DNA from 2 places in the Embleya sp. NPDC008237 genome. Region 1 is predicted to be linked to the other one. Evidence: riboswitches for the same ligand, from Rfam matches in the RefSeq annotation. Region 1 holds a riboswitch; the other holds the start of a gene.

Region 1 (5,252 bases):
GCCCGGGTCCCGACCAGAGTCCGACCCCGATATATCACCCGAATGCCGTACGCACTCCGCGCCCGACCCGCGCCGCTCCCTGCCGTGTCCGAGCCCCGGCGCCGCGACCCGCCCGGCAACACGGCGCTTGCGCGATCATCCGTGGGTGGACATCGACTCGGACACCAACAGGCCCAGCAGCGCGTCCCGGCCGCCGCGCCGGAATGCCTCCCGCTGTCGATCGGCCCCCGTTCCCTCCCGCAGCAGTCGGTGCACCAGCGCATCGATCTGACGGGCGTCCCCGGTGTCCGCCAGCGCCGGGGCGACGTACTCCATCAACCGGCCCACCAGTTCACCGGCCTTGAGCCGGCGCGGCGCGTGCGGGTCGATCAGCGCATCGGTCAGGCCGTGCCGCGCGGCGTGCCACTGGGCCGCCGAGACGAACTCGGGTGCGGGTCGGGACGACAGTTGCCCGGCCGTCGCGTCCCGCAGCACCTGGGTGACCAGGGCCCGGACCAGCCCGGCGAGCATCACCGCGTCCTCGGCCCGCAGTTGCACGTCCATGGCGCGGATCTCGACGGTGGGGTAGCGGTCGGAGAGCCGGACCTGCCAGTAGACCCTGGCCCGGTCGCGCAGGACGCCCGCGGTCAGCAGATTCTCGATCCGGCGGTCGTAGTCGGCCGCGTCGACGAAGTGGGGCGGCACCCCGGCGATCGACCAGCGGCCGAAGACGATGGTGCGCCAACTCGCGAAGCCGGTGTCCCCGCCCTCCCACAGCGGCGAGTTCGCGGCCATCGCGACCAGCAGGGGCAGCCAGGGGCGCAGCCGATTGAGCACGGTCACGCCCGCGTCCCGGTCGGGCACGGCGACGTGTACGTGCATGCCGTTGACGAACATCTCGTCGACCAGGCGCGGGGCGTCCGAGTGCAGCAGGCGATAGCGCGCGTCGTCGGTGACTCCGACCGGGATGTCGGGGCCGAAGGGTGCGGTGCCGGAGGCGACGAGCCGGCATCCCGCCTGTTCGGCCGCCACGGCCACCGAGTGGCGCAGCCGCAGCAGGTGTCCGCCGACCTCGTCGAGGGTCGCGCACACCGGCGTCGCCACCTCGACCTGCACCTGCAACAACTCGGGCTGGACCTCGCCGCCGGACACCGCCGGCTGCAGGTCCACCGCCGCCCGGACCGCCTCGGCGACCGGCATCGGCCGACCGTCGGCGGGATTCACGAGGAGGTACTCCTCCTCGACCCCGAAGGTGATCACGCCCGGACACCGGCCGCGGTGCCCGCGCCGAACGCGGATCCGCGGCCTGTCGAACGCAGTACGGGGACCACCGCGCGCCCCGGAATCGCACGCACCATCGTGCACTCCTTGGAACCGTGTCCATCGACGGGGCGCCCGCCCGCGGCGCACCGCCCGCCCGAGAACGTTCGGCCCGCATCATGCCTGGGGGCGCCGCCGGCGCGGCGCCCCCAGGGCGTGTCACGGGTCAGACCGGTGTCCCCTCGTCCGCGCGGTCGTCGGAACTGTCGACGGGGCGCATGGTCCGCTCGACCTCGCTCATACAGGGAACGCAGAACGTCTCCCGTCGGCGGGTGCCGTCCACGTCCCGACCGGGCGGCAGGGTCACGCCGCACAATGCGACGTCCTCGCTCTCCATCGCGTGCCACACCACGCTCTGTGCGTCCTGGACCGCTCTCATCACGTGCATGTCCGCTCCCGTGTCGTGAGATCCATCGACCTCACCATGTAATCCGCTGCCGGCCCACCCTGCACTCCCAGGGGCCGCCGGTCCCGGGTCGATCCGGCGTCCGTGGGCGCCCGAGCAGGGAGAATCCCCGGTCGGGCCCCTGGGCCGCGCGGGTGACGCCCGGCCTCGGGCGGTGTGCGCGTGCGGTGCTCCGATCTCGCCGCGACGGGCGGCTGCGGCGGGCCGTGGAAGCCCGGGTTGGCCGCGCAGCCGCCCGATTCCCGGCGCGGATACGACCTCCGCGACCATCCGTACCGACCAACGGGTCGGTCGATCCGGTCGATGGGCCGGAGTTGGTGATGCGGGACACGTATCGGCGCGGCCGTGGGTCGTGGAAGACTCACCGTGAGTGTTCGCGCGCTCCGGGATCGGTGCAATTCCGAACCGGCGGTGACAGTCCGCGACCCGACCGCAGCCGGCGGCCGGTTGACCCGGTGAAACTCCGGGACCGACGGTGAAAGTCCGGATGGAAGGCAGTGCGCGGCGACACGTCGATTCCCGCGGTCGGGCGCTGCCCGAGCGCGGACCGAACGTGCTCGCTCTCCCGGAACGGCGTCGGCGCACGGGAGAACGGGCCGTTGTCGGATCCGGATGCTCCCGTACGCCGTGGCCGTCCCCGGTGGCATGCGTCCGAACGCCTGCCCGCCGGGGCGGCCCCTCCTTGGCACGAGAACCACGCGTGCGACCGATTCCCTCCTCGGGCGCGGTCGTTGCGCAAACCACAGGAGAGTACGCATGACAGAGCAGATCCACGAGCAGCACTCCGGCCCGACGGTCGAGCGCTCGGCGAAGGTGGCTCGGGCGATCGAGGCGTTCGCCCGAGGGGCGTTCGTGATCGTCTTCGACGACGAATCCCGTGAGAACGAGGGCGACCTGATGGTGGCCGCGGAGCACACGACCGAGGCGGCCATGCGGTTCATGTTGGCGAACACCGCCGGGGTGGTCTGCGTGGCCATGCCGGACGAGGCGCTGACCCGACTGGAGTTGCCGCCGATGACGACGCGGAACACCGGCCTGCACGAGACCGCGTTCACCGTCTCGGTGGACCTGAAGGAGGGCGCCACCACCGGCATTTCCGCGGCCGAACGGGCGCGTACCATCCGGGCGTTGGCCGACCCGGGGACCCGACCGGACGACCTGGGCCGCCCGGGCCACGTGTTCCCGATCCGGGCGGTGCCCGGCGGCGTGTTGGCACGAGACGGGCACACCGAGGCGGGGGTGGACCTGTCCCGGCTCGCCGGGTTGTCCGGAGTCACCGCGATGTGCGAAGTGGTGCTCGCGGACTGGAGCATGGCCCGCCTGGGCGATCTGATCGCGCTGGCCGAGCGGGAGGACCTGCATCTGATCTCGGTGGGTGACCTGGCGGCGTATCGCACCACGGTCGAGGCGCGATCGGCCCTGGCCTGACGAACCCCCGGCCGGGGCGCGGTGTGTTCGCGTCCCGGCCGGGGCGCGACCGCGCCGCCCGCAGTGACCTCGGCTCGTTCCGGTCAGTCGGCGAGCAGGCCGGTGCGCAGACCTGCCAGGGTGCGAACGAGCAGCCGGGAGACGTGCATCTGGGAAATGCCGAGCCGTTCGGCGATCTGCGACTGGGTCAGTTCCCGGCCGAAGCGCAACGCCAGGATGGTCCGCTCGCGTTCCGGGAGGGCGGCTATCAGGGGCTTGAGCGCGTGCAGTTCCTCGACTCGGGCGAAGCCGGGATCGACGAACGAGGCCCGCGCCGCATGCGCCTGAAGGGGCCCGTCGTCGCCGGCGGGGGCGTCCAGCGAGTCGGCGGTGTACCCGGCCGCCGCGGTCAGGCCCTCGGTCACCTGCGCGACGTCCAGGTCCAGGTGCGCGGCGAGTTCGGCCGCGGTGGGTTCGCGATCGTGCTCGGCGGTGAACGCGTCCCGGGCCTCGGCGAGTTCCAGGCGCAGTTCCTGAAGTCGACGCGGCACGTGCACGGCCCAGGTGTGGTCCCGGAAGAAGCGCTTGATCTCGCCCGAGATGGTGGGCACCGCGAACGTGGGGAACTCGTACCCGAAGGCCGGGTCGAAGCGGTCGATCGCCTTGATCAGGCCGATCGTGCCGACCTGGAGGATCTCCTGCGTCTCCTCCCGGCGTGAGCGGTAGCGGGCCGCGACGAATCGCACCAGCGGGAGATTCAGTTCGATCAGGGTGTTGCGCACGTACTGGCGTTCGGGTGTGCCCTCCTCCAGCGCCTTCAGGCGGTCGAAGAGCACCCTGGACATCGCCCGCGTGTCGCTCGCGGTCGGCGATCCGTCCCGGTCCTCGACGTCCGGTTCCGGCCCGGCGAACAGGGCGGAGCCGACGGGCAGTTCGCCCCCCGCGGGCACGGCGACACCGGCGGTCTCCTCGACGAGAGCGGTGCCGGCCGGGGAGTCGGTCGCAATCCCAACGGTCATGTCACGTCCTTCCGGTGCGTCTCGCGCGGCGGGTGTCGACGACACACCCGATCCATGCACCATACACACGTTCCCTGGCGGGGCCGCGCCCCGGGCCCCGTCGCGCACGCGCATCCTCCGAGGGTGAGCCCGGCCCGGGGACCGAATCGGGCCGTGTCCGGGGCCGGACGGCCGTGCTCGACTCGGCACGCTGCGGTACCCGCCGGCACGAGTCGGCGCACCGGCCCCCCGGCGACGCCGGTCGGGTCACGGTGTGTTGCCCAGGGCCTGACGCAGGGGCAGGGCGCCGGTGGCGATGTGGATCCCGCGGGACACGATCCGTGCGTTGGTCGAGTCGAGCAGGGACAGTTGGGACAGCGGTGCCGGGCCGTCGTCGTGCAGCGAACAGCACAGCAGCAGCATCGTGCGCAACGCCCCCGGCGGGAACGGCGCGTCGGGGGCGGTGACCACTTCGCGCAGCGTCCGCCAGCGCACTGCCGCGTAGCGGCCGTCGTCGGACCAGTCCAGACAGACCGCGTACAGCTCGGGGCGGCGTACGAACGAGCCCTCCTCGGTGAGGATGTACGTGGTCGCCTGCGCCGAGTGGCTGCCCTCGGCCGCGCGGTAGAGCGCGGCCTCGATCACCTCCGAGGACATGGCCGGTACGGAGGCGCCGTCGTTGTGTCGGGCGGGCCGTGCGGCGACCCGTTCGATGCGGTGCTTGGCGTCGGTTCGGTTGCGCCGACTGCTCGGGCGACGGTCGGTGCTCATGAGACAACCCTTCGGGCCGGGTCCGGAGCCCACGTGTGGGCGGGGGCGAGCAGGTGCGCCGGTTCCACCTGGAAGAGCTGGGCCAGGCGCTCCACATCGTTGAGGTCGAAGGGCAGTTCGCCGGTGAATCGGCGCCACGCCCAGGACCGGCCGTGGCCCAGCGCCTCTCCGATGGCGCCGTCCGTGTAGCCGTCCCGCCGGGCGAGCATGCGCACGTTGCGCACCACGATCATCCGGATCGGTTCGTCCGTGTCCGTGTCCCGGTTGGGTATCGGCTCCGCCATTCTGGTCCCACGCACCCCAGGCGCAACATCTGTCATCTCCGCAGAGTAGATCGCCGATTGCGGGAGCGGTAGTCCGGAGGAAGGACA
Region 2 (5,252 bases), on a different contig from region 1:
GCAACCCGGCAGCTTCGACCGGGTGATCGCCGACGTGCCGTGCAGCGGCCTGGGCGCGCTGCGCCGCCGACCCGAGTCGCGCTGGCGCCGCAAGCCCGAGGACATTCCCGAACTGGGCGAGTTGCAGCGCGCGTTGCTGCGCACCGCGGTGGCCGCCGCCCGGCCCGGCGGAGTGATCGCGTACGTCACGTGCTCGCCGCATCCGGCGGAGACGCGTGTGGTGGTGGACGACATCCTGCGCGCGGGCGAGGCCGAGCTGGTCGACGCCCGGCCGCTGTTCCCGGGTGTGCCGCACCTGGGCACCGGCCCGGACGTACAACTGTGGCCGCACCTGCACGGCACCGACGCGATGTACCTCGCGCTGCTTCGTCGTACCGGCTGAATCACCCGCACGCACGGCGCGATCACCCGCACGGACGGGGTGAAAAGCGGCTGGATATCCCCGATGCGGGGCATAACGGCGAGGGTGGTCGTCACTTCGGGCTCGGCCGCATCGGTCGTTCCTCGGGTCCGAGAGATCCGAGGGCGACCGCCGGCCGACCACCGCAGGAGCCGCCGTACCCATGTCCACGCTCGCCCGCAGTACCCCGCGCCCCGGCCTGCTCGCCCGCACGGGGCGAGCGGTGCGCGGCGAGTGGAGTCGGCTCACCGCGATTCCGGCGCGCGAGCTGCGTGCGCACGGCCTGTCGGCGATCCCGCTCACCATGTGCACGGTGCTGTTGACCCTCGGCTTCTGGTTCGCCTGGCGCACCACGTGGGGCGGCGACGTGGTGCGTGCGCTGGGCGGGGTGAGCGCGGGCATTCCGCTCCCTCTGGCACTGCTGCGCACGCCCGTCTCGCTGTTCGTGCCCGCGCCGGACCTGCCGGTGTGGGGTGCGCTGATCCAGGTGCTCGTCCTGTTCGGGCTGGCCGAACTCGACCTGGGGGCACGCCGCACGCTGGTGATCGCCTACGTGGCCACGCTGTGCGGCACGCTGGCCGCGCGGGTGATGGTCGGGCTCGGCCCGGACCACCTGCTCGGCATCGACGCCCGGCACGGCGACATCCTGGACACCGGCCCCTCGGCCGCGGTGGTCGGCCTGGTGGCGTGCATCGCGATGGTGCGTCGTGCGCCGATCCTGTTCGCCGGAGTGTGGCTGCTGATGATCGCCGAGGTGGTGGTCAAGCCGAACCTGGCCGGCCGCGAGCACATCGCCGCGATGACCGGCGTCACCCTGTGCACCGGCGCATACCTGGCCTGGCAACGCCGCCGCACACCTCGGATCCGACCATCGACGACCGCCGGCCGGCGCGCCCGGCCCCGCGAGACCACCCGCTTCCCGTGAACCGCCGAGGATGCCTTGAGGAACCCTCTCGACCTCAAGTATCTTGATGTCAAGGTAGAAGGGTCGGAGCCAGAGCGAACGAATGAAAAAACAGGGCGAACGAAGCCTCGACAGGGAGGGCGACCATGCCCATCGACTTCCACAGCCCCGCCAACCGGCTCACCTACGCCCGGCGCGCCGCCGGTGAGGACTGGGCGCGCCTGATTCGCGACCTGGTCCCCCCGGCCGGCGCCCGCGTGGTGGACGTCGGCTGCGGAGGCGGGGTGTACACGACGGCGTGGCTGGATCTGGGCGCGGCGAGCGCGATCGGGGTGGACTTCTCCGCCACGATCCTGTCCGGCGCCCGGGAGCGGGCGGGGGAGCGGCCGGGGTTGTCCTTCCACCAGGGCGACGCGTACGCCACCGGCCTGCCGGACGGCGCGGCCGACATCGTGTTCGAGCGGGCGCTGATCCACCACCTCGACGACCTCGTCGGATGCTTTCGCGAGGCCCGCCGACTGCTCGCGCCCGGCGGCGCGCTGATCGTCCAGGACCGCACCCCGGCCGATGTCACCCGTCCCGGCACGCCGACCCACCTGCGCGGCTGGTTCTTCGAGCGGTTCCCCGCCCTGCTCGACATCGAAGCGGCCCGACGCCCCACCGCCGAGGCCGTGACGGCGGCCCTGGGCGAGGCCGGCTTCGGCGCGGTGCGCACCGCGGCGCTGACCGAGACGCGCCGCGAGTACGCCGACGCCCGCGAGGTGGTCGCCGACCTGACGGCCCGTACCGGCCGGTCGATCCTGCACGACCTCACCGACGACGAACTCTCCGACCTGGCCGCCTACATCCGGGACAGGCTCCCGGCCCGGGGCCCGATCCACGAAACCGACCACTGGACGATCTGGTCCGCGACGACCTGAGGGCCTCCCGCCCCGGCGAGGACGACGAGAGGCCCCGGCTTCACTCATTGTGACGAAGCTCCACGGGCCCGATCAGCCCCACCCCGAGTCCGTGAAACCGCAGCCTGCTCACCCAGCGCAACGGGCGGGCGGGTGGGCACACCAACCGCCCTAGTGAGCGCAGCGCCCCGCGGCCCCGGTGGCCAACGCACGCAACCTGTCCACCGCCGCACCGGGATCGCGGCCGTCGAACACCGCCGACCCGGCCACGAACACGTCCGCGCCGGCCTCCGCGCACATCTCGATGGTCTTCGCGGACACCCCGCCGTCCACCTGGAGCCACATCTGCAGGCCGTGCTTGGCGATCAACTGCCGGGTGCGGCGGATCTTCGGCAGCATGACGTCCAGGAAGCTCTGCCCGCCGAAACCGGGCTCGACGGTCATCACCAAGAGCATGTCCAGCTCCGGCAGCAGATCCTCGTACGGCTCGATCGGGGTGGCCGGCCGCAGCGCCATCGAGGCCCGTGCTCCCTTGGCCCGCAGGTCCCGGGCGAGCTTGATCGGGGCGGTCGCGGCCTCGACGTGGAAGGTCACGCTGCCCGCGCCGGCCTCGGCGTAGGCGGGTGCCCAGCGGTCCGGGTCCTCGATCATCAGGTGCATGTCGATCGGCGTTTCGGTGGCCTTGATCAGGCTCTCGACCACGGGCAGGCCGATGGTCAGGTTCGGGACGAAGTGGTTGTCCATGACATCCACGTGGAGCCAGTCGGCGTTGCGCACCTGCGCCACCTCGTCGGCGAGGCGGGCGAAGTCGGCGGACAGGATGCTCGGATTGATCTGCACGGTCATGCGCACAGAATCTCATCGTCGGGGCAGTCCTTCGGCACCGCCTCGACCGTCGAGCTGACGATACGTCAGATCATCCACGCCGCAGTCGCGTTCGGGTATACGAACGCACCGTGACGGACGGCACAGGTTGGCCAAGGTCAACGTTGTCGGCCGTCGTGGCACACTTCGAGGTGTACGAAAGTCACGTACGCGCGCTCCGGGGTCGGTGAAAATCCGAACCGGCGGTTACAGTCCGCGACCCGGTCGACGCCCCACATCACGTGGAGCGACGGCCGGCTGAACCGGTGGAATTCCGGTACCGACGGTCAAAGTCCGGATGGGAGGTAGCGCGCGGCGAGCGACTGCGGCATGTCCGCGTACCCACGGTGCGCCGGCATCCCCGCCCGTCGATTCGTCGTGCCGTCCTGCCCGAAAGCACCCCGGTGCCCCGCGTCGCAACGCGAGGAGGCACGAGGTGAAGGGCAACACCGCCCGGCCGGTCGACGAGACCACCGCCATGCGCCGCGCCATCTCGCTGGCGAGCCGCGCGCTCGGCCACACCAGCCCCAATCCCGTGGTCGGCTGCGTCGTGCTCGGCCCGGACGACACCGTGGTCGGCGAGGGCTTCCACACCCGCGCCGGCGCCCCGCACGCCGAGGTCGAGGCACTGCGCGCGGCGGGGTCCGCGGCCCGCGGCGGCACCGCCTTCGTCACCCTCGAACCCTGCTCGCACACCGGCCGCACCGGCCCGTGCACCCAGGCCCTGATCGACGCCGGCATCCGCCGGGTGCGCTACGCGGTCGCCGACCCGAACCCGGCCGCGGCCGGCGGCGGCGCGGTGCTGCGCGCGGCGGGCATCGACGCCGAGGGCGGCCTGCTCGCCGCCGAGGCCGAGGCGGGCAACCGGGCCTGGCTGACCGCGACCCGACTGGGCCGCCCGCACGTGACCTGGAAGTACGCCGCCACCCTGGACGGCCGCAGCGCCGCCGCCGACGGCAGCAGCCGCTGGATCACCTCCGCGGCCTCGCGCGCCGACGTACACACCCTGCGGGCGAGCGTGGACGCGGTGCTGGCCGGCTCCGGCACGCTGCTCGCCGACGACCCGCACCTGGCCGTGCGCGACGTGCCCGGCGCCCGGCAGCCGCTGCGGGTGATCGTGGACACGCACGCGCGCACCCCGGCGACCGCCCGGGTCCTGGACGACGCGGCACCCACCCTGATCGCGATCGGCCCCGACGCGGACGCCGCCCACCTGCCCGAGGCCGCCGTGCTGCGCATACCCCGCGCCGACGCCGGCCTGGACCTGCCCGCGCTGCTGAAGGAGCTGTACGCGCGCGACGTGCGCGCCGTGCTGCTCGAAGGCGGCCCGACCCTGGCCGGTGCGTTCGCCGCGGCCGGCCTGATCGACACCGTCGTGGGCTATCTCGCCCCGGCCCTGCTCGGCGCCGGACCCACCGCCCTGGGTCCGGCCGGAATCGGCACCATCTCCGAGGTGTTGCGACTGGACGTCGACGACGTCGCCCGCCTCGGCACCGACATTCGCATCACCGCCCGCCCCCGGCCGGAACCCGCCGGCCGAACGAAGGAGTCCTGACGCATGTTCACCGGAATCGTTGAGGAACTCGGCGAGATCGTGGCCATCGAGCGGCTGACCGACTCGGCCCGGATCACCATCCGCGGCCCGGTCGTCACCACCGGTGCCCGGCACGGCGACTCGATCGCCGTCAACGGGGTGTGTCTGACCGTCGTGGACGACAAGGTCGACCCGGTCGAGGCGACGTTCACCGCCGACGTGATGCAGGAGACCCTGGACAAGTCGAGCCTGGGCGCGCTCACCACGGGCGCACGGGTCAACCTGGAGCGCCCGATGGTGCTCGGCGGTCGCCTGGGCGGCCACCTCGTACAGGGCCACGTCGACGGCACCGGCGAGATCCTCGCCCGCACGCCCGGCGAGGAGTGGGAGGTCGTGGAGATCGCGCTGCCCGCGCACCTGGCCCGCTACGTGGTGGACAAGGGCTCGATCACCGTGGACGGCATCAGCCTCACCGTCGTGCAGGCCCACGACGCGAGCTTCACCGTCAGCCTGATCCCGACCACGCTCGCGCTGACCACGCTGGGCGTCAAGACGGTCGGCGATCCGGTCAACCTCGAGGTCGACATCATCGCCAAGTACGTCGAACGGCTGGGCACACACGGGACCGGTACACAGGTGGGGGCATCGTGA

The links. A riboswitch is a leader RNA that binds a small molecule or an ion and turns the genes downstream of it on or off. The one in region 1 is predicted to bind FMN.
Region 2: linked by a shared signal. The riboswitch ahead of ribD (bifunctional diaminohydroxyphosphoribosylaminopyrimidine deaminase/5-amino-6-(5-phosphoribosylamino)uracil reductase RibD) and the one ahead of ribB (3,4-dihydroxy-2-butanone-4-phosphate synthase) in region 1 are both predicted to bind FMN.

The regions. Positions count from the first base shown of each region.
Region 1 is NZ_JBIBGL010000005.1:86,200-91,451, forward strand. Features, by position in the region: gene ACFZBU_RS14230 (glutamate--cysteine ligase) at 136-1,239, opposite strand; gene ACFZBU_RS14235 (hypothetical protein) at 1,466-1,687, opposite strand; FMN riboswitch at 2,080-2,210, shown strand; gene ribB (3,4-dihydroxy-2-butanone-4-phosphate synthase) at 2,462-3,133, shown strand; gene ACFZBU_RS14245 (SigB/SigF/SigG family RNA polymerase sigma factor) at 3,217-4,131, opposite strand; gene ACFZBU_RS14250 (hypothetical protein) at 4,378-4,881, opposite strand; gene ACFZBU_RS14255 (helix-turn-helix domain-containing protein) at 4,878-5,165, opposite strand.
Region 2 is NZ_JBIBGL010000010.1:281,440-286,691, reverse strand. Features, by position in the region: gene ACFZBU_RS26455 (RsmB/NOP family class I SAM-dependent RNA methyltransferase) at 1-382, shown strand, start outside; gene ACFZBU_RS26450 (hypothetical protein) at 564-1,325, shown strand; gene ACFZBU_RS26445 (class I SAM-dependent methyltransferase) at 1,451-2,224, shown strand; gene rpe (ribulose-phosphate 3-epimerase) at 2,375-3,049, opposite strand; FMN riboswitch at 3,237-3,383, shown strand; gene ribD (bifunctional diaminohydroxyphosphoribosylaminopyrimidine deaminase/5-amino-6-(5-phosphoribosylamino)uracil reductase RibD) at 3,504-4,622, shown strand; gene ACFZBU_RS26430 (riboflavin synthase) at 4,626-5,252, shown strand; gene ACFZBU_RS26425 (nicotinamide riboside transporter PnuC) at 5,249-5,252, shown strand, end outside.